DNA from 2 places in the Streptomyces sp. NBC_01257 genome. Region 1 is predicted to be linked to the other one. Evidence: predicted binding sites of a transcription regulator. Region 1 holds the regulator's gene; the other holds the start of a gene.
The links. The regulator HrcA, encoded in region 1, represses chaperone genes, less so after heat shock. The targets are predictions, from matches to a motif close to TTNGCACTCNGNNNNNCNGAGTGCNAA.

Region 1 (7,401 bases):
GTCCGGATGCTGGCCGCGATCCGCGAGGAGTTCGGGCTCGCGGACGACGCCGAGATCACCACCGAGGCGAACCCGGAGTCCGTCGGACCCGCCTATCTCGCGGAGCTGCGCGAGGGCGGCTTCAACCGGATCTCCTTCGGGATGCAGAGCGCCCGGCAGCACGTCCTGAAGATCCTCGACCGCACCCACACCCCCGGCCGGCCCGAGGCGTGCGTCGCCGAGGCGAGGGCGGCCGGCTTCGAGCACGTCAACCTCGACCTGATCTACGGCACGCCGGGGGAGTCCGACGACGACTGGCGCGCCTCCCTCGACGCGGCGATCGGTGCCGGCCCCGACCATGTGTCGGCGTACGCCCTGATCGTCGAGGAGGGCACCCAGCTGGCCCGCCGGATCAAGCGCGGCGAGATCCCGATGACGGACGACGACGCGCACGCCGACCGCTATCTGATCGCGGACGAGGCGATGGCCGCGGCCGGCTTCTCCTGGTACGAGGTGTCGAACTGGGCCCGGACCCCCGAGGGCCGCTGCCTGCACAACGAGCTGTACTGGCGCGGGGCGGACTGGTGGGGCGCCGGGCCCGGCGCGCACAGCCATGTCGGTGGCGTGCGCTGGTGGAACGTGAAGCACCCCGGGGCGTACGCGCAGGCGCTCGCCGAGGGGCGCTCGCCGGGTGCGGGGCGCGAGATCCTCTCCGCGGAGGACCGGCGGGTCGAGCGCATCCTGCTGGAGCTGCGGCTCGTCGACGGCTGCCCGCTGTCGCTGCTCGCCCCTGCGGGGCTGGCGGCGGCGGGGCGGGCCGTGTCGGACGGTCTGCTCGAGCCGGGGCCGTACGGGGAGGGGCGGGCGGTGCTGACGTTGCGGGGGCGGTTGTTGGCGGATGCGGTGGTGCGGGACCTGGTGGACTGAGGGGGTGCGGGGCGTCCCTGGGGGTGCCCCCCCGGGGAGGGTGCGCCTGAGGGGTGCCCTCTCGGGGCTGGTGCGCCTGCTGGGTGCCCCCCTCGGGGCTGGTGCGCCTGCGGCGGGGCTGTTCCCCTCCCCGCCCCTTCCCGTAACCGGGGCTCCGCCCCGGACCCCGCGCCTCAAACGCCGGCGGGGCTGGAAGGGGCTGGAAGGGGCGGAGGGGCTTGGTGGGGCGTAGGTGCCAGGTGGGGTGGGAAGGCCCCGCGCCGGGGCCCGTCGTGGGTGGGACAGGGAAGACCCCGCGCCAGGGTCCGCCTCGTGCGGGAAGGCTATGGGCCGGGGCCCGTCGTGGGTGGGGCAGGAAAGCCCCGCGCCCGGGGCCGTCGTAGGTGAGGCGGGAAGGCCCCGCGCCCGGGCCCGTCGCAGTTGGGGCGGGAGGCTACGCGCCCGGGCCTGTCGTGGGTGGGGCTGTTACGAAGTCGATCAGTTCCTCCACCCGGCCCAGCAGTTCCGGCTCCAGGTCCCGGTAGGAGCGGACCGTGGACAGGATGCGCTGCCAGGCCGCCCCCGTGTTCTCCGGCCAGCCCAGCGAGCGGCACACGCCCGTCTTCCAGTCCTGGCCGCGCGGCACCACCGGCCAGCCGGGGATTCCCACCGACGACGGCTTCACCGCCTCCCATACGTCGATGTACGGGTGGCCGACCACCAGCACGTCGCCGTCCGAGATCTGTGCGGCGATCCGGGACTCCTTGGAGCCGGGGACGAGATGGTCGACCAGCACACCCAGCCGTGCGTCCGGGCCCGGTGAGAACTCGCGCACGATCGCGGGCAGGTCGTCGATGCCCTCCAGGTACTCCACGACCACGCCCTCGATCCGCAGGTCGTCGCCCCACACCCGCTCCACCAGTTCGGCGTCGTGCCGGCCCTCCACGTAGATCCGGCCGGCCCGCGCCACCCGGGCCCGCGCCCCGTGCACGGCCACCGAGCCGGAGGCCGTGCGGGCGGGGCGTGCGGGGCCGCCCGCCGACGGGCGTACCAGCGTGACGACCCGGCCCTCCAGCAGGAAGCCGCGCGGTGCCATCGGGAAGACCCGGTGCTTGCCGAAGCGGTCCTCCAGGGTCACCGTCGGGCCCTCGGCGGTCTTCTCGCACCGGATCACCGCACCGCAGAAGCCGGTGGCGACGTCCTCCACGACCAGATCGGGCTCGGCGGACACCTCGGGGGCGGGGGCGGACTTCTTCCACGGCGGGGTCAGGTCCGGCTGGTAGCTGCGCATCGGATGACGATAAGGCGGGAGCGGCTCACGACACGCCGAACCGCGCGGCCAGCCGTTCGCGCTGGGCCCGTACGAACGCGGCGTCCACCACCGCCCCGTGCCCCGGCACGTACAGCGCGTCCTCGCCGCCCAGCTCCAGCAGCCGGTCCAGCGCCGCGGGCCAGCGGGCCGGGAACGCGTCCGGGCCCGCCTGCGGTTCGCCGGACTCCTCGACCAGGTCGCCGCAGAACACGATCGCGGGCGAGCCGGAGCCGCCGGGGACCAGCACCGCCAGGTCGTGACCGCTGTGCGCCGGACCCGCGTTCACCAGGAGCACCTCGCGCCCGCCGCCCAGATCGAGCGTCCACTCGGCGATCACCTCGTGGCGGGGCGCCACGAGTACGTCGGCGGACTCCGCCGCGTCCTGTTCGGGCAGGCCCTGCCGCACCGCGTCGGTGTGGAGTTCGTCCGCCGAGCGCCGCAGCAGATCCGCCATGCCCCCCGCGCCGTACACCTGTGTCCCGGCGAAGGCCGCCGTGCCCAGTACGTGATCGAAGTGGGGGTGGCTGAGTGCGATATGCGTCACCCTCCGGCCCAGCAGTGCCTGCGCCTGACCGCGCACCTCCACCGCTTCACGCAGTGACGACCCGGTGTCGCAGAGCAGCACTCCGTCCGTCCCGGCCACCAGTGCGACCGTTGCATCCCACACCGGAAGGCGTCGCCGGCCCACTCCGTGTCCGAGTCGCTCCCAGCCGAACTCTTCCCAAGAGGCGTCCATACGACGACGCTATCGGCAACGACCTGCGCAGTCTCGCGGTAGCGTGGCCGGTCGCCCTTGCTAGGGGGCTACCCCGTCGCCGTACACTGACCGGGGGATTGCTGGCACTCGTACGCACAGAGTGCCAGGGACGGTCCCGGGAACGGCCCGAGAACCACCGAGGTACACAGCTGGAGGTGTGCGCGATGCTCAGCGAACGCAGACTCGAAGTGCTGCGCGCCATCGTCCAGGACTATGTCGGCACCGAGGAGCCCGTCGGCTCCAAGGCGCTCACCGAGCGGCACAAGCTGGGGGTCTCCCCGGCCACCGTCCGCAACGACATGGCGGTGCTGGAGGACGAGGGCTTCATCGCCCAGCCGCACACCAGCGCGGGACGCATCCCGACGGACAAGGGTTACCGGCTCTTCGTCGACAGGCTCGCGGGCGTCAAGCCCCTGTCGTCGCCGGAGCGCCGTGCCATTCAGAATTTCCTCGACGGCGCGGTCGACCTCGACGACGTCGTGGGACGGACCGTACGGCTGCTCGCGCAGCTGACCCGGCAGGTCGCCGTCGTGCAGTACCCCTCGCTGACCCGCTCGACGGTGCGGCACGTGGAACTGCTGTCCCTGGCCCCCGCCCGGCTGATGCTCGTGCTGATCACGGACACCGGCCGGGTCGAACAGCGGCTGGTCGACTGCCCCGCGCCGTTCGGCGAGACCTCCGTCGCCGATCTGCGGGCCCGGCTCAACAGCCGGGTGGTGGGACGCCGGTTCGCCGACGTCCCGCAACTGGTGCAGGACCTGCCGGAATCCTTCGAGAGCGAGGACCGGGGAACCGTGTCCACCGTGCTCTCGATCCTGCTCGAAACCCTCGTCGAGGAGACGGAGGAGCGGCTGATGATCGGCGGCACCTCCAACCTCACCCGCTTCGGACACGACTTCCCGGTGATGATCCGGCCGGTGCTGGAGGCACTGGAGGAGCAGGTCGTGCTGCTGAAGCTGCTCGGCGAGGCCAAGGACTCGGGCATGACCGTACGTATCGGGCACGAGAACGCCCACGAGGGGCTCAACTCCACGTCCGTCGTCGCGGTCGGCTACGGTTCGGGCGACGAGGCAGTCGCCAAACTCGGCGTGGTCGGACCGACCCGCATGGACTACCCCGGAACGATGGGAGCGGTACGCGCAGTGGCACGTTACGTCGGACAGATCCTGGCGGAGTCGTAAGTGGCCACGGACTACTACGCCGTACTCGGCGTGCGCCGCGACGCTTCGCAGGACGAGATCAAGAAGGCTTTCCGGAGGCTCGCCCGCGAGCTGCACCCGGATGTGAACCCCGATCCGAAGACCCAGGAGCGGTTCAAGGAGATCAACGCCGCTTACGAGGTGTTGTCGGACGCCCAGAAGAAGCAGGTCTACGACCTCGGCGGCGACCCGCTGTCCGCCTCCGGCGGAGGTGGCGCGGGCGGATTCGGACAGGGCGGCTTCGGCAACTTCTCCGACATCATGGACGCGTTCTTCGGCACGGCGTCGCAGCGCGGACCCCGTTCGCGCACCCGGCGCGGCCAGGACGCCATGATCCGGCTGGAGATCGACCTCTCCGAGGCGGCCTTCGGTACGACCAAGGACATCCAGGTCGACACGGCCGTCGTCTGTACGACCTGCAACGGCGAGGGCGCCGCGCCCGGCACCTCCGCCCAGACGTGTGACATGTGCCGCGGCCGCGGCGAGGTCTCCCAGGTCACCCGGTCGTTCCTCGGCCAGGTCATGACCTCGCGGCCCTGCCCGCAGTGCCAGGGCTTCGGCACGGTCGTGCCGACCCCCTGCCCGGAGTGCGCCGGCGACGGCCGCATCCGGTCGAGGCGCACGCTCACCGTGAAGATCCCCGCGGGTGTCGACAACGGCACCCGCATCCAGCTCGCGGGCGAGGGCGAGGTCGGCCCCGGCGGCGGCCCGGCCGGTGATCTCTACGTCGAGATCCACGAGCTGCCGCACGCCGTGTTCCAGCGGCGCGGTGACGATCTGCACTGCACGGTCACCATCCCCATGACGGCGGCGGCCCTCGGCACCAAGGTGCCGCTGGAGACGCTCGACGGACTGGAGGAGGTCGACATCCGGCCGGGCACCCAGTCCGGCCAGTCCGTCCCGCTGCACGGGCGCGGCATCACGCACCTGCGCGGCGGCGGGCGCGGCGACCTGATCGTGCACGTCGAGGTGATGACCCCGACGAAGATGGACCCCGAGCAGGAGCGCCTGCTGCGCGAGCTGTCGAAACTGCGCGGCGAGGAGCGGCCCACCGGCCAGTTCCAGCCCGGGCAGCAGGGGCTGTTCTCGCGTCTGAAGGACGCGTTCAACGGCCGCTAGAGCCGCACGCCGATGTCGTACGGGCCCGGATTCCGGGCCCGTACCGCATTGCGGACAAAACGTGTCAGTGGGGTGCGCATCACCGGACACGGGAGACATGACACGATGCGGTCATGTCATCCGCGTTGACCGATCTCTGCCGGTATCCGATCGTGCAGGCCCCGATGGCGGGCGGAACCTCCTGTCCGCAGCTCGTCGCGGCCGTCGCCGAGGCCGGCGGACTCGGCTTCCTGGCCGCCGGGTACAAGACGACGGACGGCATGTACAACGAGGTCAAACAGGTGCGCGGGCTCACCGGTCAGCCCTTCGGCGTCAATCTCTTCATGCCGCAGCCGAACCTCGCCGACCCGGCCGCGGTCGACGTGTACCGGCACCAGCTCGCGGGCGAGACCTCCTGGTACGAGACCCCGCTCGGCGACACCGACACCGGCGGCGACGACGGCTACGAGGCCAAGCTCGCCATCCTGCTGGAGGACCCCGTCCCGGTGGTCTCCTTCACCTTCGGCTGCCCCTCCCGCGACACCCTCGACGCGTTCGCCGCGGTGGGCACGTACACCGTCGTCACGGTCACCTCGCCCGAGGAGGCGCAGGCCGCCCAGTGGGCGGGCGCCGACGCCGTCTGCGCCCAGGGCGTCGAGGCGGGCGGCCACCAGGCCACGTTCCGCGACGACCCGCAGACCGACGGCTCCGGCACCGGGCTGCTCTGCCTGGTGGCCCAGGTGCGCGAGACCGTGCAGATACCGGTCATCGCCGCCGGCGGGCTGATGCGCGGCTCCCAGATCGCCGCGGTGCTCGCGGCGGGCGCCGACGCCGCCCAGCTCGGCACCGCCTTCCTGGCCTGTCCCGAGTCGGGCGCCCATCTGCTGCACAAACAGGCCCTGACCAACCCGCTGTTCGTCCGCACCACCCTGACCCGGGCGTTCTCCGGACGCCCGGCCCGCGGCCTGGTCAACCGCTTCGTACGCGAGCACGGGCCGTACGCCCCCGCCGCCTACCCCCAGGTGCACCATCTGACGTCCGCGCTGCGCAAGGCGGCGGCCAAGGCCGGGGACGCGCAGGGCATGGCACTGTGGGCGGGGCAGGGACACCGGATGGCGCGCGAGCTGCCCGCCGGCCGGCTGGTCAGACTGCTCGCCGAGGAACTGGACGCCGCACGGGCGGCAGTGAGCACGAGGAGTACACAGTGACGGCACCCGTCTTCGTCGTCGACCGGATGCCGCAGGGGCCGGACTTCGTCCTGGAAGGGCCCGAGGGGCGGCACGCCGTCTCCGTGAAACGCCTGCGCGCCGGTGAGGACGTCGTCCTGACGGACGGCCAGGGGCACTGGGCGGAGGGCGTCGTGAGCGCCGCCGAGGGCAAGGACCGGCTGGTGGTCACCGGTCTGGAGTCCGTCCACGAGGAGCCCCGGCCCGGCATCCGCATCACCGTCGTCCAGGCGCTGCCCAAGGGCGACCGGGGCGAGCTCGCCGTCGAGACGATGACGGAGACCGGCGTCGACGCGATCGTGCCGTGGCAGGCGGCCCGCTGCATCACCCAGTGGAAGGGCGACCGCGGCCTCAAGTCCCTGACGAAATGGCGCAGTACGGCCCGTGAGGCTGGCAAGCAGTCCCGCCGGGTGCGCTTCCCGGAGGTGGCGGACGCGCTCACGACGAAGCAGGTTGCCGCACTTCTGGCCACAGCCGACTTCGCGGCCGTCCTGCACGAGGACCGCGACCACGACAGCGAGCCGCTGGCCACCGTCCCCCTGCCCGACAAGGGCGAGATCCTGCTGGTCGTCGGCCCCGAAGGCGGCGTCTCACCGGATGAGTTGGCCGTCTTCGCGGCTGCGGGGGCGCGCACCTGCCGGCTCGGGCCGACGGTCCTGCGCACCTCCACCGCCGGCACGGCGGCGACCGCGCTGCTGCTGGGGCGCACGGGCCGCTGGTCGTAACCCCGTTCACCCGGGGCGGTTGTGGCCGCAAGCGGTCTACCGTTCCGTCAGGAGCGGTGGGAAGCTGCCCGTATGGGGACATCAAGGGCATGGGGCCGTCGAACGGCCCGCCGCTTTCCGGCCGCGCTCTGCCTCGCGGCCACCGCCGTCGTGGGCCTCGCCGCCTGCGAGCCCGTCGACGGGCTGAACACCGCGTCCA
Region 2 (7,401 bases), 2.4 Mb from region 1:
GACCGCCGGCGACGACTGGCTGCGCCCGGGCCTCTGCGAGGACGCGCTGCGGCTGGCCCGGGTGCTGGCCGGGCTGATGCCGCAGGAGCCCGAGGTGCACGGGCTGGCCGCCCTGCTGGAGCTCCAGGCATCGCGCACCGCCGCCAGGACCGGACCGGACGGGGCGCCGGTGCTGCTCGCGGACCAGAACCGGGCCCGCTGGGACCGGCTGCTGATCCGCCGCGGCTACGCGGCCCTGCTCCGGGCGAGCGAAACGGCCGCGGAGGCGGGACGGCCACTGGGCCCGTACGCCCTCCAGGCCGCCATCGCCGCCTGCCACGCCCGGGCGGTGCGGTACGAGGACACCGACTGGCCCGCCATCGCCGCCCTCTACGACCGGCTCGCCGTCCTGGCCCCGTCACCCGTCGTCGAGCTCAACCGCGCCGTCGCCGTCTCCAGGGCCGAGGGCCCCGCCGCCGCTCTCGTCCTGGTCGACGCGCTGGCCGCCGACCCCGCGCTCAAGGACTACCACTTGCTGCCGAGCGTCCGCGGGGATCTGCTGGAGCGGATGGGACGTACGGACGAGGCGCGCGCGGAGTTCGTACGGGCGGCCGGGCTCACCCGCAACGAGCGGGAGAGGGCGCTGCTGCTGGGCCGGGCCGGCCGATGAGTTCCGGGCCCGCCACCGGTCTACCCTGCATCGCGTTCCGCACCACCGAGTGAGGAGAGGACCATGCAGAAGGTCACCACGTTCCTTTGGTTCGACAAAAACCAGGCCGAGGAGGCGGCGGACCACTACATCTCCGTCATCGGCGGCGACTCGCGCGTCCTGGACGTGACCCGCTGGACCGCGTCCTCACCGGGTGACGACGGGGCGGTGATGACCGTGCGGTTCCAGCTGGAGGGCGCCGAGTACATCGCGTTCAACGGCGGACCCCAGTTCCCCTTCAGCGAGGCCGTCTCCCTCTCGGTGGAGTGCGCCTCGCAGCAGGAGGCCGACGAGCTGTGGGACCGGCTCACCGCGGACGGCGGCCAGGAGAGCCAGTGCGGCTGGCTCAAGGACAGGTTCGGGGTGTCCTGGCAGATCATCCCGCCCGGTCTCGGCGAGGCCCTGACCGACCCGGACCCGGAGAAGGCCGCCCGCGCCATGAAGGCGATGTTCGGCATGAAGCGCCTGGACATCGAGGCCCTGCGCAACGCCTGAGACCGCCCCGCCCGGGCGCCGTCCGGTGCTCGGTAGGGTCTGGCCCATGTCCGCTCGCCCTGCGCTGCCGCCGCCCCCGCCACCCGTGGAGATACGCACCTGGCCCGACCGGGGTGCGCTGCTCGCCGACCGGGCCTTCATCCTCGGCGCGTTGGTGCGGATGCACATCGGGCCCGGCCGCCTCGGGCTGCTCTGGACGTGGGGGGCGCTCGGGGCGTTCGGCTGGGCGCTGATCGGCACCGCGTTCATCACGTTCGAGGAGTCGTACGACATCATCAGCTCCATCATGGGCGTGGTCCTGCTCGCCCTGGGCGCCGCCGCCCTGGTGCCCGCGGTCGTCCTCGTCGTCGTGGGCCTGCGCCGGGACCGGGACATCCGCCGACTGCTCGCGCAGTGGGGCGCGTTGGACCGCGACCCGGCGGGCGACAGTGCGCTCCGGCTGCCCGGCGTGAGCCTGGCCTGGCTGCTGAGTTCCTTCGCGCTCTGCGCCTTCGGGCTGTACGCCTGCTTCGCCGTGCCGGCGGGCGCGGTCCGGGGCCATGACACCTACGGCCTGATGGCCCTGATCATGGGACTCGGCTTCATCAGCTGGCTGATCGGCCTCATCGGCGTCATCAAGGCCTTCCGGCACCGGAGTTGGATCCTCGGGACGCTCGCCGGCCGGGCCGCGTCCGATCCCCTCGTCCCCTCCGGCGGCGGTGCCCACCGCTGACCCCGGCCCTATCCTTGGCGCATACACGGGCGACTCAGGGGGAGGGCGTTTCATGGAGTGGTACTGGTGGCTGCTCATCATCTTCTGGACGGGCGGCTTCGGCTGGGCGGTCGACAACGTCCGTACGGCTCTGCGCAATCGGCACACCCGCAAGCTGGAACTGCTGGAGGCCGGCAAGCAGGAGCGGCTGGCGGTCGAGGCGGCGAACCGGCCGCCGGAGCCGGTCTGCGGCTGCACGCACCACCTCGCCAAGCACGACAAGCGGGGCAAGTGCCACGAGCGGGTCGAGGTGCCGACCGCGTGGGACGAGCAGAAGAAGCCGGTGCGCTTCGAGTCGGGGCAGTGCAACTGCCAGCAGTACGTGGGTCCGCAGCCGCTCTCACAGGTGTACGCGGACGATCTGACCGACCTCGCCTGAGGCTGGCCGCACTCACCCGAGGCCGGCCTCCGGGCCGGTCACGGGGCGGCCGACCAGCATCGTCGGCGCGTCCGCGACCCGGGTCAGGAAGACCGTGGCCGCGTGCGGCCCCCGGAGCTTCATCTTCCGCCGCAGCTCCTCGGGTTCGACCGCCGAGCCGCGCTTCTTGACCGTGAGGACACCGACCTCGCGCTCCCGCAGCAGCGCCTTCAGCCGCTTCACGTTGAAGGGCAGCTGATCGGTGATCTCGTAGCCGGCGGTGTACGGGGAGTCGTACAGCTCGTCGCTCGTGACGTACGCGATCATCCCGTCGATCAGCCGGCCGTGGCAGCGCTCCACGATGCCGGCGACCAGATGCGCCCGGATCACCGCACCGTCCGGCTCGTACAGATAGCGGCCCACCGGGCCGACCGGCGGGGCGGGCAGCGCGGCCGGAGCCGCCAGGGTGGCGCCCGACGGGAGCAGCGTCGCGCGGTAGGAGCCGGCCTCGAAGCCCTCGCCGAACCACAGCACCGCCTCCTTCACGTCGCCGCCGTCCGAGATCCACTCGGCCTCCGCCTGCGGCCCGATCGCCTCGTGCGGGACACCCGGGGCGATCTTCAGCGCGGCCCTCGGCGCCTTCAGCGCGGCCGCGGTCGCCCAGGACAGGGGCGGGGAGTACGCCTCCGGGTCGAAGATCCTGCCGCGTCCGCCGCGCCGGGCCGGGTCGACGAAGACCGCGTCGTAGGGCGTGGTGTCGATCTCGGTGACGTCCGCGCACCGGACCTCGATCAGCGCGTCCAGGCCGAGCGCGGCGGCGTTGGCGCGGGCCACCTCGGCGGTCAGCGGATCGCGGTCGACGGCGAGGACGGAGATCCCGGCCCGGGCCAGGGCGATCGCGTCGCCGCCGATCCCGCAGCAGAGGTCGGCGACGCTGCGCACCCCGGCGTCCGCGAACCGCCGGGCGCGGTAGCCGGCCACCGAGGTGCGGGTCGCCTGCTCGACCCCGTTCGGCGTGAAGAACATCCGGTGCGCGTCCTCGGCCCCGAACTTCGCCACCGCCCGCTGCCGCAGCCGGGCCTGGCCGATGGCCGCCGAGACGAGGGCGGCCGGGTGGGTGCGGCGCAGCCGGGTGGCGGTGGCCAGTTCCGTGGCGGGGTCGTACGACCGCAGGCCGGCCAGCAGTCCGGCGCCCTCGGGGGTGCGCAGGGCCAGGAAGTCGGCGAGGGGGTCGGGGGCGTCGGACGGGCCGGCCGGGGAGAGAGCGTTCACCCGCCCCATTGTGGGCCAGTCGGCTGCGCGCCAGCCGGGGGACCGTGCGGGGCGGGCGCTGTGTCGGCCCGGAAGCCCGGCCCCGGGCTGGCAGGATGCGGCGCCATGCAGCCAGTACGACAAAAGGAAGAATTGGACATGAAGAGGCGCAGACCGGGTGCGGAGTCGTGCGGGCAGGGACGGGCGAGGCGCGGACGGGGGCACCTGCGGCGCCGGCCGGGCTATGCGGTCGTCGCCGCGCTCCTGGTCGCCGCCGTCGGCTCGGGCTGTGCCGCCGAGACCGCCGAGCGCGCACCGGCCGACCCCGGCCGCGCGGCCGCCGCCCAGGCCGGACAGCAGGGCGGGCCCCCGGCGGGAGCGGCGGGGTCCGTAGCCGCGCAGGCCGAGAAGGCGCGCCGCGCCCTGGCCGCACGGGCCGTCGCCGCGAAGAAGTGGGGCCTGGCGGGCACCCCGCTGACCCCGCCGGCGCCGCCCGCCGTGAAACCGCACCTCACCACCCGCAAGGGCTTCGAGGTCGAGGGCGGTGACGCGTCCCTGCCGCCGGTCTTCACGACGGTCCCCACCAAGGACAAGATCGTCTTCCTGACGATGGACGACGGGGACGACAAGGACCCCGAGCTGCTGAAGATGATGTCGGAGCTGAACATCCCGTACAGCGCCTTCCTCAGCGACTACCTGGTGCGCGACGACTACGCGTACTTCAAGGAGGCCCAGGCGCGCGGCGTCGTCCTCGGCAACCACACGCTGAACCACCGCTACATGCCCGGTCTCTCCCACGAGGAGCAGCAGCGGGAGATCTGCGACCAGCAGGACATCCTGGAGAAGCAGTACGGCGAGCGCCCCCGGCTCTTCCGGCCGCCGTACGGGAACTACAACGGCGACACCCTGCGGATCGCCAAGTCCTGCGGCATCACGGCCGTGCCGCTGTGGGCTGCGGAGGCGTTCCCCGACCACATGGAGTGGCGCGAGGAGGACCAGGACCTGCACCCCGGCGACATCATCCTCACGCACTTCCGCGGCAAGAAGGACTGGAAGGGCAGCATGCCCGACCTGATCCGGTCCGTCATGAAGGTCATCACGGACAAGGGTTACGCCGTGGCCCGGCTGGAGGACTACGTATGAGAAGGGCGCACCGGCTGCTGGCCGGACTGCTGACCGCCGGTGCGCTCCTGACCGCCACCGCAGGCTGCGCGCAGTCGGTGGACCCGATCGAGCGGCTGGGCCGCAAGGCGGCGCAGCGGGTGCATCCGTCGCCGAGCGACCCGGAGGCGCGGCCCGCGGCGGTGCGCGGTGACCACGGGGCGCCGGGGGCGATGGTCGTCGTCGCCTGCGGCGGTCCCGCGGCCGGCGGCTACCGGGTGCGGCCACCGGTCCACTGGTGGCCGGAACGGCCGGGGCGGCCGGGACGTTACGAGTCGGGGGCCCCGGCCGTGGAGGCGGGGTGCGCGAGGCGGTAGTCGCCGGATCCGGACCTGCTCCGGCGCGCGGTCCGGACCTCTCCGGAGACGCCACGAGGGCGTGAATTGGCACTCCGCTTGACCGAGTGCTAATCGCGGTCATAGTCTCAGTGCTGGCACTCCCCACTGGAGAGTGCCAGCAGTTCTGTGCGACCGGCAGGTCCGGCACCCGCGACGACGGGCCCACCTGGTCGCCACCCCAGACTGATAACCCCGTGAGATCTCCGAAGGGGGAGACCGGATCGTGTCGACCGCCAGCTCCAAGGTTGCGATCAAGCCGCTCGAGGACCGCATTGTGGTCCAGCCGCTCGACGCCGAGCAGACCACGGCCTCCGGCCTGGTCATTCCGGACACCGCCAAGGAGAAGCCCCAGGAGGGCGTCGTCCTGGCCGTGGGCCCGGGCCGCTTCGAGAACGGCGAGCGCCTTCCGCTCGACGTCAAGACCGGCGATGTCGTTCTGTACAGCAAGTACGGCGGCACCGAGGTGAAGTACAACGGCGAGGAGTACCTCGTCCTCTCGGCTCGCGACGTGCTCGCGATCATCGAGAAGTAATTCACCCAACGTTTGCTTCTGTTCTGCGCCCCTGGCCCCCTGCGAGATAACTAGCCGGGCGGCAGGGGCGCAGTTCTTGTTTTGAGAGGACAGTTCAGCTCCATGGCGAAGATCCTGAAGTTCGACGAGGACGCCCGTCGCGCCCTCGAGCGCGGCGTCAACAAGCTTGCCGACACGGTGAAGGTGACGATCGGTCCCAAGGGCCGCAACGTCGTCATCGACAAGAAGTTCGGTGCTCCCACCATCACCAACGACGGTGTCACCATCGCGCGCGAGGTCGAGCTGGACGACCCGTACGAGAACCTCGGTGCGCAGCTGGTGAAGGAGGTGGCGACCAAGACCAACGACGTGGCCGGTGACGGTACGACCACCGCCACCGTCCTCGCCCAGGCGCTCGTCCGCGAGGGTCTGCGCAACGTGGCCGCGGGCGCGTCCCCGGCCGCCCTGAAGAAGGGCATCGACGCCGCGGTCAAGGCCGTGTCCGAGGAGCTCCTCGCGACCGCCCGCCCGATCGAGGACAAGTCCGACATCGCCGCCGTGGCCGCGCTCTCCGCGCAGGACACCCAGGTCGGCGAGCTCATCGCGGACGCGATGGACAAGGTCGGCAAGGACGGTGTCATCACCGTCGAGGAGTCCAACACCTTCGGTCTGGACCTCGACTTCACCGAGGGCATGGCCTTCGACAAGGGCTACCTGTCCCCGTACATGGTGACCGACCAGGAGCGTATGGAGGCCGTCCTCGACGACCCGTACATCCTGATCCACCAGGGCAAGATCGGCTCGATCCAGGAGCTGCTGCCGCTCCTGGAGAAGGTCATCCAGGCCGGTGCCTCCAAGCCGCTGCTGATCATCGCCGAGGACGTCGAGGGCGAGGCCCTGTCGACCCTGGTCGTCAACAAGATCCGTGGCACCTTCAACGCCGTCGCGGTGAAGGCCCCGGGCTTCGGTGACCGCCGCAAGGCCATGCTCGGCGACATCGCCACCCTCACCGGTGCGACCGTCATCGCCGAGGAGGTCGGCCTCAAGCTCGACCAGGCCGGTCTGGACGTGCTGGGCACCGCCCGCCGCGTGACCGTCTCCAAGGACGACACCACCATCGTCGACGGTGGCGGCAAGTCCGACGAGGTCGTCGGCCGCGTCAACCAGATCAAGGCCGAGATCGAGTCCACGGACTCCGACTGGGACCGCGAGAAGCTCCAGGAGCGCCTGGCGAAGCTGGCCGGCGGGGTCTGCGTGATCCGCGTCGGTGCGGCCACCGAGGTCGAGCTCAAGGAGAAGAAGCACCGTCTGGAGGACGCCATCTCCGCGACCCGCGCCGCGGTCGAGGAGGGCATCGTCTCCGGTGGTGGCTCCGCTCTGGTCCACGCCGTCAAGGTCCTCGAGGGCAACCTCGGCAAGACCGGCGACGAGGCCACGGGTGTCGCGGTCGTGCGCCGCGCCGCCGTCGAGCCGCTCCGCTGGATCGCGGAGAACGCGGGCCTCGAGGGCTACGTCATCACCTCGAAGGTCTCCGAGCTCGACAAGGGTCAGGGCTTCAACGCCGCGACCGGCGAGTACGGCGACCTGGTGAAGGCCGGCGTCATCGACCCGGTCAAGGTCACCCGCTCCGCGCTGGAGAACGCCGCGTCCATCGCGTCGCTGCTGCTCACGACCGAGACGCTGGTCGTCGAGAAGCCGGCCGAGGAAGAGGCCGAGGCCGGTCACGGCCACGGTCACTCCCACTAGCGGGTAGCTGTTCCGCGCAAGCGGTGAGGCCCGGCACCCTTTCGGGGTGCCGGGCCTTTCGCGTGCCCGGCCTCGGCCCGGGCCGGACCTGTCTCTGCTCGC

Region 2: the regulator HrcA is predicted to act here: its motif matches at 5,088-5,114, upstream of groES (co-chaperone GroES).

What each region holds. Positions count from the first base shown of each region.
Region 1 is NZ_CP108472.1:3,077,416-3,084,816, reverse strand. Features, by position in the region: gene hemW (radical SAM family heme chaperone HemW) at 1-906, shown strand, start outside; gene OG408_RS13120 (DUF3097 domain-containing protein) at 1,340-2,176, opposite strand; gene OG408_RS13115 (MBL fold metallo-hydrolase) at 2,202-2,933, opposite strand; gene hrcA (heat-inducible transcriptional repressor HrcA) at 3,119-4,135, shown strand; gene dnaJ (molecular chaperone DnaJ) at 4,136-5,272, shown strand; gene OG408_RS13100 (nitronate monooxygenase) at 5,386-6,459, shown strand; gene OG408_RS13095 (16S rRNA (uracil(1498)-N(3))-methyltransferase) at 6,456-7,202, shown strand; gene OG408_RS13090 (hypothetical protein) at 7,275-7,401, shown strand, end outside.
Region 2 is NZ_CP108472.1:5,517,555-5,524,955, forward strand. Features, by position in the region: gene OG408_RS24040 (RNA polymerase sigma factor) at 1-649, shown strand, start outside; gene OG408_RS24045 (VOC family protein) at 713-1,183, shown strand; gene OG408_RS24050 (hypothetical protein) at 1,230-1,895, shown strand; gene OG408_RS24055 (hypothetical protein) at 1,948-2,313, shown strand; gene OG408_RS24060 (THUMP-like domain-containing protein) at 2,326-3,573, opposite strand; gene OG408_RS24065 (polysaccharide deacetylase family protein) at 3,670-4,686, shown strand; gene OG408_RS24070 (hypothetical protein) at 4,683-5,021, shown strand; gene groES (co-chaperone GroES) at 5,266-5,574, shown strand; gene groL (chaperonin GroEL) at 5,677-7,299, shown strand.